DNA from 3 places in the Mesorhizobium waitakense genome. Region 3 is predicted to be linked to each of the others. Evidence: riboswitches for the same ligand, from Rfam matches in the RefSeq annotation. Region 3 holds a riboswitch; each other region holds the start of a gene.
The links. Region 3 has a riboswitch for cobalamin ahead of AC07FD_RS11775 (CbtB domain-containing protein). Riboswitches for the same ligand answer to the same signal wherever they lie in the genome.
Positions count from the first base shown of each region.

Region 1: it holds a riboswitch for cobalamin, as region 3 does, so the genes downstream of both, bluB (5,6-dimethylbenzimidazole synthase) here and AC07FD_RS11775 (CbtB domain-containing protein) in region 3, are expected to answer to the same signal.
Region 2: it holds a riboswitch for cobalamin, as region 3 does, so the genes downstream of both, AC07FD_RS36400 (aromatic ring-hydroxylating oxygenase subunit alpha) here and AC07FD_RS11775 (CbtB domain-containing protein) in region 3, are expected to answer to the same signal.

Region 1 covers NZ_JBWKME010000016.1:204,215-209,631, forward strand. The annotation lists gene dxs (1-deoxy-D-xylulose-5-phosphate synthase) at 1-193, opposite strand, end outside; gene AC07FD_RS03515 (pirin family protein) at 343-1,263, opposite strand; gene AC07FD_RS03520 (DUF2277 domain-containing protein) at 1,301-1,567, opposite strand; gene AC07FD_RS03525 (exodeoxyribonuclease VII small subunit) at 1,681-1,932, opposite strand; gene AC07FD_RS03530 (histone deacetylase family protein) at 1,936-2,862, opposite strand; cobalamin riboswitch at 2,984-3,163, shown strand; partial or broken gene bluB (5,6-dimethylbenzimidazole synthase) at 3,224-3,841, shown strand; gene AC07FD_RS03540 (hypothetical protein) at 3,958-4,941, opposite strand; gene AC07FD_RS03545 (TetR/AcrR family transcriptional regulator) at 5,036-5,417, opposite strand, start outside.
Region 2 covers NZ_JBWKME010000194.1:108,145-113,561, reverse strand. The annotation lists gene AC07FD_RS36415 (ABC transporter ATP-binding protein) at 1-187, shown strand, start outside; gene AC07FD_RS36410 (DUF680 domain-containing protein) at 263-502, opposite strand; gene AC07FD_RS36405 (DUF680 domain-containing protein) at 572-772, opposite strand; cobalamin riboswitch at 1,285-1,486, shown strand; gene AC07FD_RS36400 (aromatic ring-hydroxylating oxygenase subunit alpha) at 1,601-2,848, shown strand; gene AC07FD_RS36395 (FAD-binding oxidoreductase) at 2,929-4,029, shown strand; gene AC07FD_RS36390 (ferredoxin reductase) at 4,094-4,840, opposite strand; gene AC07FD_RS36385 (sulfite oxidase-like oxidoreductase) at 4,837-5,417, opposite strand, start outside.
Region 3 covers NZ_JBWKME010000050.1:97,764-103,180, forward strand. The annotation lists gene cbiB (adenosylcobinamide-phosphate synthase CbiB) at 1-662, shown strand, start outside; gene AC07FD_RS11755 (hypothetical protein) at 689-1,003, opposite strand; gene cobO (cob(I)yrinic acid a,c-diamide adenosyltransferase) at 1,031-1,654, opposite strand; gene cobU (bifunctional adenosylcobinamide kinase/adenosylcobinamide-phosphate guanylyltransferase) at 1,656-2,171, opposite strand; gene AC07FD_RS11770 (CbtA family protein) at 2,164-2,967, opposite strand; gene AC07FD_RS11775 (CbtB domain-containing protein) at 2,983-3,180, opposite strand; cobalamin riboswitch at 3,217-3,412, opposite strand; gene AC07FD_RS11780 (aromatic ring-hydroxylating oxygenase subunit alpha) at 3,553-4,728, shown strand; gene AC07FD_RS11785 (MFS transporter) at 4,732-5,417, opposite strand, start outside.

The sequences.
Region 1 (5,417 bases), on a different contig from region 3:
CATAATGCAGCGCGACTGTCAGCTCGACCACGCCAAGGCCGGCGCCAAGATGGCCGCCGGTGTGGGACACCGCGTCGATCAGTTCGGCACGAAGCTCAGATGCCAGTTGCGGCAATTCACTCTCGGCAAGCGTGCGCAGGTCGGCCGGGATGCGGACCTTGTCGAGAAGGGGCGTATGCGGCGTTGCGTTCAAGGGTAGGCCTACTCAGGCTTTCTGTTCATGGGCGAGATAGGCCGGCGGCCGGCGAAAGTAAATGCGTGTCAGTGACGCGGATCAGGCTTTAGGTCTTTGCCTTATGCATGTCGTTCTCCCAAAACTGGGCCACTTTTGGGCGACATGCATCAGCTTTCCGGCAGCGGGATGAATTCTTCCTCATCGCCAGGAACGATATCGAAGCGGCCCGTCTTCCATTCTTGCTTGGCCTGTTCGATGCGCTCCTTGGAGGACGAGACGAAATTCCACCAGATGTAACGCTTCGAGCCGAGCGAGGCGCCGCCGAACAGCATGAAATGGGCGCCGCCTTCCGACGATACGACGATCTCGTCGCCGGGCCGAAACACCAGCAGTCGCTCGGCTGGAAAAACATCGCCTGAAATCGAAACGTCGCCCTCCAGCGTGTAGATGGCGCGCTCTTCCGCATCGGCCGGGATTTTCACGCTGGCGCCCGGCGCCAGCCTAAGGTCGGCATAAAGCGTCTCGGAGTGAGCTCTCACCGGGGACCGTAGCCCCTGAAAGTCGCCGATGACGACGCGACCGCCGACGCCTTCGGCATCGATCTCGGGGAGCCGCAAGGCAGCGGTGTTCTCGAAAACCGGAGCCACTTCCTCCTTGCCGTCCGGGAGTGCCAGCCATGTCTGCAGGCCGGAAACAGACATCGGCGCGCCACGCAATTCCTCCGGCGTGCGCTCGGAATGGACGATGCCGCGGCCAGCGGTCATCAAATTCACGTCGCCGGGCTGGATGACCATTTCGGTGCCGAGTGAATCGCGATGCCGGATCTTGCCGTCGAACAGATAGGTCACCGTTGACAGCCCGATATGCGGATGCGGACGGACATCGAGCGCCTGGCCCGCGCGCAGGATCGCCGGGCCCATGCGGTCGAAGAAGATGAAAGGCCCGACGAGCCGTCTTTTGGCGGTCGGCAATGCGCGGCGTACCTGGAAACCGCCAATGTCCTTGGCGTTCGGAATGACCATCAGCTCGATCTGGTCGCTGGCAAAGGCGTCGCCGACTTCAGGGTCTTTCCCGGGGAAGAAGCTCATGGACTCTCCTTGTCAGCGGCCGTCGCTGGTTGTCGCATCAGGCAAAACGGACCGCCGATTTTGCCCGCGCCTTGGCGGCCACCTCTTCGCGATTGCGAGGATGCTGATGGGTTTCGAGGGAATCGAGAAGCTCACGCGCCGCTGCCGCGATGGCTTCGACCGCATGATCGAAGGCGTGCTGGTTCAGTTTCGAAGGTCGCGTCGTTCCGCTCAATTTACGGACAAACTGAAGTGCGGCGTCGCGCACCTCGTCATTGGTTGCCGGCGGATCAAAATTGAACAGGGTCTTGATGTTTCTGCACATCGTTTCCGAACCTCCTCTTGTCCTGAAGCCGTTTCAATCGGGACGGCTACTATCCTCGACCATGATCATGTCCAAAAGCCAGTGAGGCAAGACCATCATTCGGGAAGCATGACTCAGTCGGCGTCGAGCGGCTCCGTTCCAACCGGCTTACCGTCGCGCGACAGCCTGATCTTCTCGACCTTGTCCTCGGCGGCCTTCAGCAGCCGGTCGCAATGCGCCTTCAGCGCTTCGCCGCGCTCATAGATCCTGATCGACTGGTCGAGCGGCACATCGCCACGTTCCAGATCATCGACGATCTTTTCCAGCGCGTCGAGTGCCTGCTCGAAGCTCATCGCCTTGACGTCTTCGTTGGTCTCACCAGCCATCATTCATCCTTTCATCAGTCGCCCGACATGGGCGGCGACCGAAAATGCCAGTCCCTGCAGATCGTAGCCACCCTCTAGCAGGCTGACGAGCCGGTTGCCGCTGTGGCGCGTGGCGCGCTGCATAAGCTGGCCGGTCGCCCAGTCGAAATCATCCTCTGTCAGGTTGATTTCGGCCAGCGGATCGCGATGATGCGCGTCGAAACCGGCCGAAATGATGATCAGGTCGGGCGCGAAATTGTCGAGCGCCGGCAGGACACGCGACAGCAAGGCATCGCGGAAAACCTCGCTGCCGGTCTGCGGCGCCAGCGGCGCGTTGACGATGTTGCCGGCGCCGGTCTCGCTCTTCGCCCCGGTGCCGGGATAAAGCGGCATCTGGTGCGTCGAGCAATAGAGCACCGACGGATCGTCCCAGAAAATATCTTGCGTGCCGTTGCCGTGATGCACGTCCCAGTCGACGACCGCAACGCGCTCGACGCCATGTTTCTTCTGCGCATAACGCGCGGCGATCGCCGCCGTGTTGAAGAGGCAGAAGCCCATGGCCGTGGTTTTTTCAGCATGGTGGCCGGGCGGCCGCGCGGCGACGAAGACGTTGTCGGCGCGGCCCGCAAAGACATCGTCGACGGCCGCATTGGCGGCGCCGATCGCGGTGATCGCCGCTTGCCAGCTCTTCGGGCTAGCGGTGGTGTCGGCGTCGATGCGGGCGATGCCCTCGTCGGGAATGGCGGCGCGGACGCGGGCGACGAAATCGGCGGGATGCGCGTAGAGAATGGTGGCCTCGTCGCCTTCCGGCGCCTTGATGCGATCGAGCGCGACAAAAGCTTCATCGTCAAGCACCCGCTCGATGGCGCGCAAGCGATCCGGCCGCTCAGGGTGACCGGGCGGCGTGATGTGCTCAAGGAAGATCGGATGGGTATAGAGACGTGTGGCCATCCTCCCTATCTAGTGCCCCGACGTCGCGATGGCCATGCGTTGTGGCCTGATGGCTGGGGAAAATCACACATGCGTCCATTGGTGTCGCTGGAGGCATTGGCGTCGTCAGCGCTTCGGCGTAAGGTCGCTGCCACTGCCTGGTGCCCGCCGCAAGCGGGAGAATCGGGAACACGGTTGAACTCCGTGGCGTGCCCAACGCTGTAAGGGGGACCGCGCCGGTAAGTGCCACTGTCGATGACGGGAAGGCACCGGACGCGGGTTGATCCCGAGCCAGAAGACCGGCCTGGCAGGCATCGTCATCCGCATGGTCAGGCGGATGACATCTAAAGCAATCGCAAGGGGACACGCGATGCCGGAACACATGACCGCCTCTGTTGGCGACGGATTTGACCAGAGTGCGCGCGATGCGGTCTATCGCGCCATGTTCACGCGGCGCGACGTGCGCAGCCATTTCCTGCCAACCGCGCTCGACGATGAGGTGCTGGCGCGGCTGCTGCTTGCCGCTCACCATGCGCCGTCGGTCGGCTTCATGCAGCCTTGGAATTTCATCGTCATTCGCGATGCCGAGCGACGGGAAAAAGTGCGTGACCTGTTCCTGGCGGCGCGAGAGCAGGAACTGCCGGCCATCGCGGAAGAGCGACAGGCGCTCTACCGCAAGCTCAAGCTGGAAGGCATCTGCGAAAGCGCGCTCAACATCTGCATCACCTGCGACCGGCAGCGCTCGAAGGGTTCGCCACTGGGGCGCTGGCACAATCCGGAGATGGACCTCTACAGCACGGTTTGCGCAGTGCAGAATTTCTGGCTGGCGGCGCGCGCCGAGGGTGTCGGGGTCGGCTGGGTCAGCATCATCGAGGCGCAGGCATTGAAAAGCCTGCTGTCAATTCCCGAGCATGTTACGCCGGTCGCCTATCTCTGCGTCGGCCGTGTTTCCGAGTTCGCGCCAAAGCCGGACCTCGAAGCACATGGCTGGGGCCGCCGCTTGCCGCTGCCGGAACTGATCATGAGCGAGACCTTTTGCGGGCAAGGTGAAGTGCTGCTCAAATCGACCGTGGCGCGCCTCAGCGGGGTCGATGCCGCGCCGGCGACCACTGCCGATCAGCGGGTCGCGCCAGCCGTGCCCCAGCGCGAACCGCCGAAGGAGGCCATCGCCTTGTCCTTGAGTTCCCTGAACTTCGACGACGCCTCGGCCAGCCGGGCGTCCCAGGCGGGATCGGGCACCTGGCCCTCAATGGTCCTGAAATAGACCTGCATCAGGCAGGCGATGGCGAAGGGTTCGATGAACGCCGCCTTGAAGGCCCAGGCGAAGACGATGGCGAGCACGAAAGCCCAGCCGGCAAGCTGCCCGGGCATGAGGAAAAGAATGGCGCCGGCAGGCGCCAGCATCAGCAGGAAGATAACGAACGAGACGCCCCACATGATGACCGCCAGCCAAACGGCGTTCTTGACCATGATCTTGCCGTTCTGGGCATAGAGCACGACGCCTTGGCGGGCAGTCTCGAACGGCGAGGCTGAATTGATGCGGATGTTGTAGCCGAGGATGATCTCGTCGACATAGGTCAACGACAGGCGGATCACCGTGTTGACGAAGCTGACCAGGCCGCTCAAGCCTGGGATCGGCAGGAAGGCGGCGATGCCGCCGAGCAGCCCGGTGATGGCGCGAATGGCTCCCTTGACCAGCTGGTCGACGACGAAAAGGATGTTGGCCTCGGCAAAACGCTGGGTCACGATGTCCTTGGCGTAGGCAATCTGGTTCTGGCCGTCGGGAATGTCGCGGCCGTCGATCAGATGGACCATGACGGCGATATGGCCGGCTTTGACGACGTAGAGGATGTATTCGCGAATCCAGTAGACGGCGATCGAGACGACGCCAAAGCCGACCACCCCGCCCCACAAGGCAAAGGACAGCGGCCCGTCGGGATCGGTGGAGATATGGCCAACGCCGTAGCCAACGGAGGCGCCCGTGCCGGTCGCCACGATGTAGGCCAGCGTAATGCCGAAATAGACGATCATGCGAAAGACAATGAAGGGCCAGGTCCGCATCATGATGGACACCGACCTGCCGATATTGAAATCCCACATGCCCCCGAATCTCCGCTCAGAGATGGCGCGAGAGGATGCGCTGAAACCGGCTGTTGTCAATCATGGGCAGTGGCGCCAGACCAGCAATGGGGATTCAGTTCGGCTGCGGATCCGGTTTTTTGAGCAGGCCCTCAAGCAGCTGTTTGAAAGCCGCCACCACGGACTTCGACGTCGCTTCGGGGTCGTTCGAATTGGCGATCCGCTGCGCTGCCTGGCTGCTGGCGCCGTTGATCAGCCGTGCGGCGGTCTCGGGGTCGACACTAGGAACGACCACGCCCTCCTCCTGCAGCCTGGTCAGATGATCGGTCATTGAACCGACACAAGCATTGGCATTCGGCCATTGTGCAGGATCCCCCAGCACGGCCGGGCCATCCCGGAACATGATGCGCTGGATTTCCGGCTCCAACGCCATTTCGATATAGGTCGTGCATTCGTCGACGAAATGCTGCCAGCGGGTCGGTGCTCTCGACGCCACT
Region 2 (5,417 bases), on a different contig from region 3:
CGAAGTCCAGCTTGTCTATGTCGACATCGGCCGCGCCGACCTGCCGCTGGTGACCAAGCTGCCTGGCAATGTCGAGGTCAAGCGCGGTGTGACGCTGCGGCTGAGCGCGGACGCCAACGACCTTCACATCTTCGACGCGGACGGGCACTCCTTCTCGCTCCGTCAGCCGGAAGTAAAGGCGGCTTGAGACAGAACCAAGTCTCGACACGAAAAGAGCGGCGGGCCAGGCCCGCCGCTCTTTTTTGGAAATCAACTTCGGCTGTTAGTGATTGCCGAAGAGGTCGCGGTCGGCGCTCTGCGGGGCGGACTTCTCTACGTCACCCGACGAGTTGAGCAGCTTGCCGACGAAACCACCGCTGTTGCGGATCGAGCCCGTTTGCGAGTTGTCAACCGAACCGACCGCAGGCTGGTTGGCGCCATTCGAACCGTAGTTGTCGCTGGCGGCGAAAGCGCTGCCGGAGATCGCCACGACGGCGGCGGCAGCAAGCATGATCTTCTTCATTTCAAATCTCCTGAATTCTGGATTTCGCCAGGACGGCGGGAGAGCCCGCCGCCTTCTGGGAATCGGCTGTTAGTTGTTGCCGAAGAGGTTACGGTTGCTACCCTGGGCAGGCGTCTGAGCAGCCGGCTCCGACTTCTTGGTCGAAGCGGTGTACGAGCTGTCGACAGCAGCGGTGGCTGCCGGGGCATTCGAACCATAGTGGTCGCTGTTCGCGAAGGCGCTGCCGGAAATGGCCAGAAGGGCGGCGGCAGTGAGGATGATCTTTTTCATTTTTTGGTACTCCAGTATTTCTTATTTTTGCCGTCCGTCTAGCGGCGTGTCTTGGGAAGAAATCGCGTCGTTCGGACAGCCCCGATGTGGGAGAGCCATCCAGCCATTTCCAATCACGAAGTTGTTCCGCGTGGACCAAGAATCCACCACTTGAAATTGTGCCAGGGGTTTCCGCACTCAATGTTTTTCTAAGTTATATCAAAGAGTTGTACGAAACAGGTACCCCGATCACCAACTGTGTCGGAGGCCCAGCGTTCACACGTCCTGCACGCACCGTCAACAGAAACGAACCGTTCGGTTCGATTTTAGCGGCAGCTAATAGTCACTTTTCGATACCGTTAACCTTTTTTGCTTCCTGGCAAGGGGGTCGGTTTCGGCGATATTGGAGCCGGCTATGGTTGCCCAAGAGATAGGGTTCCGCTCCGCGATCGCCGACCGGAACGTTTCGCAAGCGTGTCGCGCCGCATGGATATGATGTCGTTTTCATGCCGATGACGCGCCCGCGATCGTGATTAGATCATGTCATCTCAGGTGCCGCTTCGTGACGACGAGGCGGAGAATTGGGAAGCCGGTCAGAATCCGGCGCTGCCCCCGCAACGGTGGTGGAGTTCAAGTCGCAACGGGAGACCACTGGGCGTCAGCCTGGGAAGGTGTCGCGATGGTCCGCAAGGACAACTCCAGAGCCCGGAAACCAGCCCGAGATGTTTAGACTCGACTGATCGCGGTGGGCGGTCAAGAGGCGGATAGTGCATGTCCGGCGCATCGCCGGCCTGCGTCCAATCCTTCCTCCGTCACCACCAGTTCAGTCCTTAGAAACGAGGACAGGACATGGATGCTCGCAACGACATGCTGAGGCTCTTGAGTGGCCGGCGGCAAGGCTTTTCGCTGGAACAGCCCTTCTACACCGATCCAGACTATTTCAAGCTCGACATGGAGCTGATCTGGTATCGCGACTGGCTGTTCATCGGTCATGATTGCGAACTGCCGAGGCCGGGCAGGTACATCACGGCGCAGATTGGCGACTATCCAGTCGTGCTTGTCCGCGACCAGAAGGGCAATATCAACGCCTTCCACAATTCCTGCCGCCATCGCGGCAGCCGCGTCTGCAATTCCGACAAGGGCACGGCGGCAAAGCTGGTCTGCCCCTATCACCAATGGACCTATGAGCTGGACGGAAGGCTCTTGTTTGGCAGGCAGATGGCCGACGGTTTCGACAAGAGCCAGTTCGGCTTGAAGCCAGTCGCCTGCCAAAGCGTCGGTGGCTACATTTTCATCTGCCTGGCCAAGGAGCCGGCGGATTTCGCACCGATGCGCGCGATGATCGAGCCCTACCTTTTGCCGCACCGGCTGCGCGAGGCCAAGGTGGCGTTCGAGTCGACCATTGTCGAGAAGGGCAACTGGAAGCTGGTCTGGGAAAACAACCGCGAGTGCTATCATTGCGCCGGCAATCATCCGGAGCTCTGCAAGACTTTTCCAGAGGCACCCACGGTGACCGGCGTGCAAGGCGCCGACAGCGACCCGGAAATGCTTGCGCACTGGGCGAAATGCGAAGCGGCCGGCCTGCCGAGCAAATTCCGCATCGACCCGGCCGGACAGTACCGCGCCACCCGCGCGCCGCTGCTGCGCGATGCCGTCAGCTACACGATGACGGGAAAGCGTGCGGTCAAGAAGAACCTGTCCGACAGCGTTTCGACCGACCGCATCGGTTCCTTGCTGCTCTATCACTATCCGACGACCTGGAACCACATTCTGGGCGACCACGCCGTCACCTTCCGGGTGTTGCCGATCAGCGCCACGGAGACCGCGGTGACGACCAAATGGCTGGTTCACAAGGATGCGGTCGAAGGCATCGATTACGATCTCGACGAACTCACCCATGTCTGGACCGAGACCAACGACCAGGACCGGCGGATCGTCGAGGAAAACGCCTTCGGCATCCTGTCGCCCGCCTACGAGCCCGGCCCTTATTCGGAGCTGCATGAGGGTGGCGTCATCCAGTTCGTCGAGTGGTACGCGTCGTTCATCGGCCCGCGCCTTGCCGAAGGCGGCCGGCCGGCGCTGCGCAGCGTTGCCTAGTGCATGTCGCCCAAAAATGCGCAGCGGTTTTGGGATCTCGACATGCACAGGGCAAGAGTGAGGACAAGAGGATGAATGCGATGACCGATCTCGGCCTCTATCGCCATCTCGACCAGATGACGCCCTGGAACGACCGGCTCCAGGTGCTGGAAGTGATCGGCGTCAGCGACGAAGCGCCTGATGTGAAGACCTTCACCTTCCGCTCCGACAACCAGACCTGGTTCCGCTACAAGCCGGGGCAGTTCGTGACGCTGGAACTGCCGACCGCCGACGGGCCGCTGATGCGCACCTATACGCTGTCGTCTTCGCCATCGCGGCCGTTCTCGATCGCGGTGACGATCAAGGCTCAAGCGGGCAGCATCGGCACACGCTGGATGTTCGACCATCTGACGCCGGGCTCGCACGTCAAGGCCTATGGGCCGACAGGCGACTTTTCGCTGCACAGCCACCCGGCCGCCAAGTACCTGTTCATTTCAGCCGGCTCGGGCGTGACGCCAATGATGTCGATGCTGCGTTGGCTGAACGACTGCGCACCATGGACCGATGTCGGCTTCGTCAATTGCGCGCGGCGCCCGGAAGAGATCATTTTCCGCAAGGAGCTCGAACTGCTCGGCAGCCGCATGCCGGGCCTGTCGCTCGGCTTCATGATCGAGGAGCGGTCCAGCCGCGAGGGCTGGTTCGGCCATATGGGCCGCATCGACGCGATCCGGCTGCCATTGCTGGCGCCCGATTTCCGCGAGCGTGAAATCTTCTGCTGCGGCCCCGATCCTTTCATGCGCGCGGTGCGCGGCATGCTGGACGCCGCCGGCTTCGACATGACGAAGTACCATCAGGAGAGCTTTGCCGCGCCTGTCGTGGAGGAGATCCCGGCACCGTTCACCTCGCCGGTGGAAGACGGCGCCGCCATTGTCGTCGAAGCCGCGACACCGATCCGGTTTTCGCTTTCGGATGTCGAGGCCGAATGCGTCGCCGGCCAGACCGTGCTGCAGACGGCCCGCGCCTCGGGTGTACGGATTCCGGCTGCCTGCGAGTTCGGCCTCTGCGGAACCTGCAAGGTGAAGAAGGTCGCGGGCGATGTCGAGATGAGCCACAATGGTGGCATCCTCGATCACGAAATCGACGACGGCTTTATCCTCGCCTGCTGCTCGAAGCCACTTTCGGCGCTCGAGATCGAGGCGTGACCGCCGGGCGATGCCAGGCCGCAGGACGACGACTACGGAAAACCTCTCGAAGTGCCGTGTCCGTTCAAACTCCGTAACGCTCGGTGCGGATGATCTCCGCTGCGACGCCGGCATCGATCAGCGCTTGGGCGGCGGCCGAAACGAAGGCGTTGGAGCCGCAGACGAAGGCGATATCAGGCGGTCCGGGCAGGTGCGCCATGGATTGCACCATCATGGCAACGTCCACCCGCCGCGAATAATCGGCGGGACGGCGTGCTGCTTCGCGCGTCAGGGTCAGAACCAGGTCGAAGCCGTCCTTGCGGTCATCGAGGGCAACCAGTTCGTCACGAAAAATCACCTCGTCCCAGACCCGCGCTGAAAAGACCAGGGCGACGGGCACTACCGAATTGCGCCTGGCGCGATGACGGACCATCGCCATCAAGGGTACGACGCCCGAACCACCCCCGACCAGCAAAACCGGCCCGCCATCGACATCGGGCCAGATGAAATGCCCGCCGAGCGGCCCGCGCAGTTGGACCTCGTCGCCAATTGCTGCGACGTCGTGGAAAAAGGGCGAGACCTCGCCATCGTCGAGTTTTTCGATCGCCAGTTCGATCACCCCGCCATCTCCGGGCGCGGAGGCAATGGAATAGGAGCGGCGCGCCTGATAGCCGTCCGGCGCCGTCAGCCTGACGTCGACATGCTGACCGGCAAGATAGGTGAAAGGCCGCGATAGCTGGAAAAAGAAGCTGGTGACACGCGGCGTACGCTTTTCGATACGGACGATCCTGACGGTCTGCCAGGGCGATTGCACTGCCGCAGCGTCGTTCATGGATCGTTCGTGTAGCGCTGCTCGCGCCAAGGGTCGCCATAGATGTGATAGCCGCGCAATTCCCAGAAACCCGGCTCATCGCGCTCGGTGAACTGCAGGCCGTTCAGCCATTTGGCCGATTTCCAGAAATAGAGATGCGGCACCAGCAGCCGCGCCGGGCCGCCATGGTCAGGCGTGATCGGCTTGCCTTCGTAAAGCAGAGCCACCATCGCCTTGCCGGCGGTGAGGTCCTTGGTCGGCACGTTGGTGGAATAGCCGTCGAAGGAATGCGCCAGCGTGAAGGCGGTCGGCGGCTCGATGCCGGCATCGGCGAGGATGTCGTCAACAAGCACGCCTTGCCATGGCGTGTCGAATTTTGTCCATGCGGTCACGCAATGGATGTCGCGCGTCATCTTGGTCAAGGGCAGCGCGTTGAACTCGGCCCAGTTCCATTTCTTGATCGGCCGCGGCCCGTGCTTCAGCGTGAACGACCAGTCCTCGGTGCGCACCCGCGGCGTCGGGCCGGCTGACAGGACCGGAAATCCCTGCTCGAGATATTGCCCGGGCGGGATGCGCGCATCGCCGTCGATCGGCGGGC
Region 3 (5,417 bases):
TCTACGAGCATGTCGAGGCCGTGGCCGACGCGCTCGACACAGGTGGCCTTGCTCTTGGACGCATCGCCGTCTCGCGCATTGTCGGCCGCGATCCCGAATCGCTGGACCGGGCCGGTGTCAGCCGTGCGGCGATCGAGAGCCTGGCCGAGAATTTTTCCGACGGCATCGTTGCTCCCGCCTTCTGGACCGGCGTCGGCGGGCTGGCCGGAGGCGCTGCCTACAAGGCAGCCAACACCGCCGATTCGATGATCGGCCACCGCACCCCGCGCCACGAAGCGTTCGGCTGGGCGGCGGCGCGCTTCGACGATTGGATCAACCTGCCGGCATCGCGCCTGACGGCGCTGTTGATCGTGCTGGCCGCATTCCTCGTCAGGGGTGCTGATGCGAAAAACGCCTGGCAGGCTGTGTGGCGCGACGCGAAAAAACACCGCTCGCCCAATGCCGGCTGGCCGGAAGCGGCGATGGCCGGCGCGCTCGGCCTGGCGCTTGCTGGACCACGCAGCTATGGCGGCGTGCTGGTCGACGACGTCTTCATGGGCGAAGGCGGCCGCCGCGAAGCCGACAGCATCGACATCAGGCAGGCGCTGAAACTCTATCGTGTCGCCGATTATCTGCTGATCGCGCTGTTCGGTTTGGTCTCGGCAATCGTGATCGTCGCGTGAACGTCCAGATGGTCATAAAACCCGACTTACCAGGTAACGCGGACTTGCTTTGCGCCTGAATCAGATGCCTCACCAAACCTTTTGATCGCATACCCTCCGGCAGCCGCTGGAGAAGATTTCAGTACGGGTTCGATCACAACAAAGAGTCGTTCGGCATCTGGTCCATACATGTAGAGGATGCACTTGCCCTCACCAAACTCGTCGCCATCAAACTCGCCGACGGAAGCATTCCCGACAACCTGCTCTAGCCGATCCTCCAGTATGCGAATGGATTCGCGTTCTCGCGACGTTCCAAACTGACCGTCATTGAGAAGAAGATAGACGATTGCAGCTTGCTCCAACGGACAACACTCCTGCTTGCCAAGCTATCAGAATTCGATGCCTTGCTGCGCTTTCACGCCCGCGGAAAAATGGTGCTTGGTCACGCCCATTTCGGTGACGAGATCGGCCGCCTCGATCATTGCCGGCTTGGCGTTGCGGCCGGTGACGACGACGTGCAGGCCCTCGCGCCGCACCTTCAGCGCCGCAACCACTTTGTCGAGATCGAGATAATCGTAGCGCAGTGCGATGTTCAGCTCGTCGAGCACCAACAGGCTGATCGACGGATCGGCCATCAGATCGAGCACTTTGGCCCATGCGGCTTCGGCCGCCGCGATGTCGCGCTTCAAATCCTGGGTTTCCCAGGTGAACCCCTCGCCCATGGCGTGCCAGACGACGCGGTCGCCAAAGGCGGCGAAGGCATCCTTCTCGCCGGTGTGCCATTTGCCCTTGATGAACTGGACGACGCCGACACGCTTGCCGTAGCCGAGCATCCGCAGCGCCAAACCAAAAGCCGCGGTGGTCTTGCCCTTGCCAGGCCCGGTGTTGACGATCAGCAGCCCCTTCTCGATCGTCTTGGCCGCCACCTCGGCATCCTGCACCGCCTTGCGCTTGGCCATCTTGGCGCGGTGGCGTTCTTCATCCCGGTCGGTTCTGTTGTCGATATCGGTCATTTCATTTCACCTTGAGCGGCAGCCCCGCCACCATCAGCAGCACCGTGTCGGCGACAGCGGCCACCTGCTGGTTGAGCCGGCCGGCGGCATCGCGAAAGCGGCGCGCCAGCGCGTTGTCAGGCACGATGCCTTGGCCGACTTCATTGGACACCACGAACCAGGGCCCGCGCGGCCGCGACAGCACGTCCGCCAGCCGACGGCATTCAAGGTCGAGGTCGTGTCCGGCCAGCATATGATTGGTCAGCCACAGTGTCAGGCAGTCGACAAGCACCGGCTGGTCGTCCGGCAAAGCCTCGAGCGTGCCGGCGAGATCGAGCGGTGCGTCGATGGTCGCCCAGCCCTCGCCGCGCCGCGAGCGGTGCAACGCGATACGCTCACGCATCTCGTCATCATAGGCTTGGGCCGTGGCGATGTAGGTCCATGGCGAGGGTAGAACCGTCGCCAGGGTTTCGGCATGCGCGCTCTTGCCGGAGCGCGCACCGCCAATGATGAAGGTCAGCTTGCTGCGATCAGGCAAAGCTGTCGCGCAGGCTGGTCGCGGTGCCGGTGAAGCGGCCGCGCACCACGCCGACGACGGCGCCGAGCACCAGCCAGAACACCAGGTTGGTCACCGTAACCGCCACCACGAACTGGTGGTGCAGGCCTTCCGGGATCGGCGTCTCGAAACTGTCGGGCTGCGGTGCGCCGACAATATGCGGCGCGACGATCAGCAGGACGGCAAGGATTGCGAGCGGCAGCGACTTGCGGAACGCGATCAGGCCGAGACCCGCCGCGGTCGCCACCACGGTTGCCCACCACCAGATCTGGCGCTGCGTGAGATCGGCCGCCGGCATGGCGGGCAATTCCGGTGGCAGGCCGAGGCCCGGTGCCAGCGTGAACACGGCAAAGCCGGCCAGGCCCCAGAACACGCCCTGGCGCCAATTGCCGATGCCGCCGGCGAATTCGGAAACCGCGACCAGGATCAGCGCAAAACCGATTCCGGTGACGATATTGGCAACCACGCTGAAGGCGAAACGCTCGAAACCGTCGGCCGGCGCCCAGCCTTCGTCTTCCGCCGCCGGAGCGGCGGTTTCCGCCGGCGCCGGGGCGGCGGAGCTCATCGCATTCCCCGCCGGAGCGGCTGTGCTCATGGCGCTGGTATCGGTTGCGGCAGGAGCGGCATGGTCATGGTGATGGCCGCCGCCGGCCTGTTCGTAGACTTCCGCCTTGAGGATCAGCGGCACAGTGGCATAGGCCTGCAGGCAGGCGAGAACGACGCCGGCCACGAGCCCTGCGATCGCCGCGATGAACACGACGTTGCGAAACAGGTTCATGATGTCAAATCCTCGTCAGTGGCAGGGAAACGCCATCGAATGGCGATAGTCGTGAGCCGCATTGTGGACCGCATCGATATGCGAGAAGCCGACAAAGCCGACGACGAAGATGCCGAGCAGCGCCACGAGTGCAAGCTGCATGAAGCACGACTGCGAGGAGACGGAGGCGCCGAGGGAGACGGAAGCGCCGAGGGAGACGGAAGCGGTAGTCATGTCTTGTCCTTTCACCCTCCACCCGAGGGCATCGAAGTCAGTTTCCTGTCGCCGGCAGGTCTCCTGGCTCGCGGATCAGCGCCCTTCCCCACCTTCCCGAAGAAAAACTTCAGTGGCATATGGAGAGGACTACCGCACACAGTTGCGGGGGCAGCCACGGCATTGGGCAACAAGTCCGCCCGCACCGCATTCCCTCTTGGCTCCAAACGGAACCGACGACAACGCGACTATAGGGAAAATCGCCGCGACCGGCAAACCAAATTCCGCCGACAACCAGCGCGATTGCGCCATCCAGATAAATCGGGTCTCCGGCACAACAATTGACAATTCCCATGGTCGGGTGTCGGCTGACAAATCCACAGGAAGCCAGCCATGCAGCCCATTGCCAGCGAGCGCGATCCTTACAACGGCCTGACCCGGGCCGAACCGACGCTGCCATCGTCGGCCTATTGGGATGCGGACAGCTATCAGCGCGATCTCGACGTCATCTGGTACAAAAGCTGGTTGCTCGTCTGCCGCGAGGCCGACCTTGCGCAGCCGCTTTCATTCCGCACCTTCCGCGTCGGCACGCAGGAAATCGTCATGCTCCGCGACGAAACCGGCGAACTGCGCGCCTTCCACAACACGTGCCGCCATCGCGGCTCGCAGCTTTGCCAGGAAAGCGAAGGCCGGCTAAAGGCGCGGCTCATCACCTGCCCCTACCATGCCTGGTCCTATTCGCTGCGCGGCGACCTCGTGCGCGTGCCGTCGAAGTCGCTGCCGGAAGGCTTCGACAAGGCCGATCATCCGCTCTATCGCGTGGCGCTCTCCGTATGGCGCGGTTTTGTCTTCGTCAATCTGCAGGAGGACGCCGCCGGCTCGGCGGAAACATCTTTCGATCCAGCGTCCGGCAGTCTCGCCAACTGGCCACTGGAAACGCTTGTTACCGGCCATGTGCTGCGCAAGGTGATGAACTGCAACTGGAAGATCTTTTGGGAAAACTTCAACGAGTGCCTGCATTGTCCGGGCGTCCACAAGGACCTGTCGCGGCTGGTGCCGATCTATGGCCGCGGCCTGATGGGTCGCCATGACGATCCGGAATGGTCCCGCCACGCCGACAATGACGCGCCGGAGTTTTCCGGGGGTCTGCGCGCTGGCGCGCAGACATGGTCGCGCGATGGCCAGGCGCATGGGCCGGTCTTCACCGGCCTCACATCAGCCGAACGCGCCGCCGGCCAGACCTACGCCACCAACCTGCCGTCGATGTTCATGGTCGGGCATGTCGACTATGTCAGAACCGTGCGGCTGGTGCCGCTCGGCCCCGAGCAGACTGAGCTAGTCGCCGAATGGCTGTTTGCGCCCGAGGCGCTTGATGCAACCGACATCGACAACATCATCGCCTTCGGCACCCAGGTGCTGGAGGAGGATGCGGCGATCTGCGAGGTCAACCAGAAAGGCCTGCGCTCGATGCGCCACGCGGCCGGCGTGCTGATGCCCGAGGAGTACGACCTGCACCGTTTCCACAACTGGATCCGCGAACGGCACGCAGCGGTTATCCCCAAGCCCTGAAGATCACAGCGATTTCGGCAGGTATCGCCAGGTCACGAAGCCGCAGACCCCCGCCAGTAGGCCGAGCGTGACGAACACCGAGCCCAGCCCGAAGAACGCCAGCACCACCGAATAGACCAGCGGCGGCGTCAGTTCGGAAAAATCGAGATAGGTGCGATAGACCGCCGCCATCTGCGACCTTTCATAGGATCGCACCGAGCGCATGAAGGCGGTCGAGCCCAGTGCATCGAGCGCGATGGTGAAGAAAGCGCCGCAGAGCAGAAAGGCGCCGGTGAGCAGCGGCACGGTTTGGCCGACCGCACCCGCCGCCAGCAGCATGGCCGACATGGCGAAATAGGCAAATGTCATGGTTCGGCGGCCACCGAAGCGCTTGCCCGCCTTGCCCCAGAAGATGGCCATGAACAGCAACGCATTGCCGGCCGAAACCAAAAGACCGCCGGCCAGCTTGCCCTCGCCGGTGATGACCATGAACAGCGGCCCGTAGACGAAGAACGTCGTCCAGAAACAGGAGCGGCCGAAGGCGATCAGCCAGGCCAGCCGCAACCTGGGCTGGGCGACGAAGCGACCGATATTGGCGAGCGGATTGGCCGGCCGCGTCTTGCCAGGGCGGATCGATGGGTTGTCGCCCAGGCGGTAGGTCCAGAACAGCGCCAGCAAGGCCAGCGCGAACACCGCCACCGCACCATGCG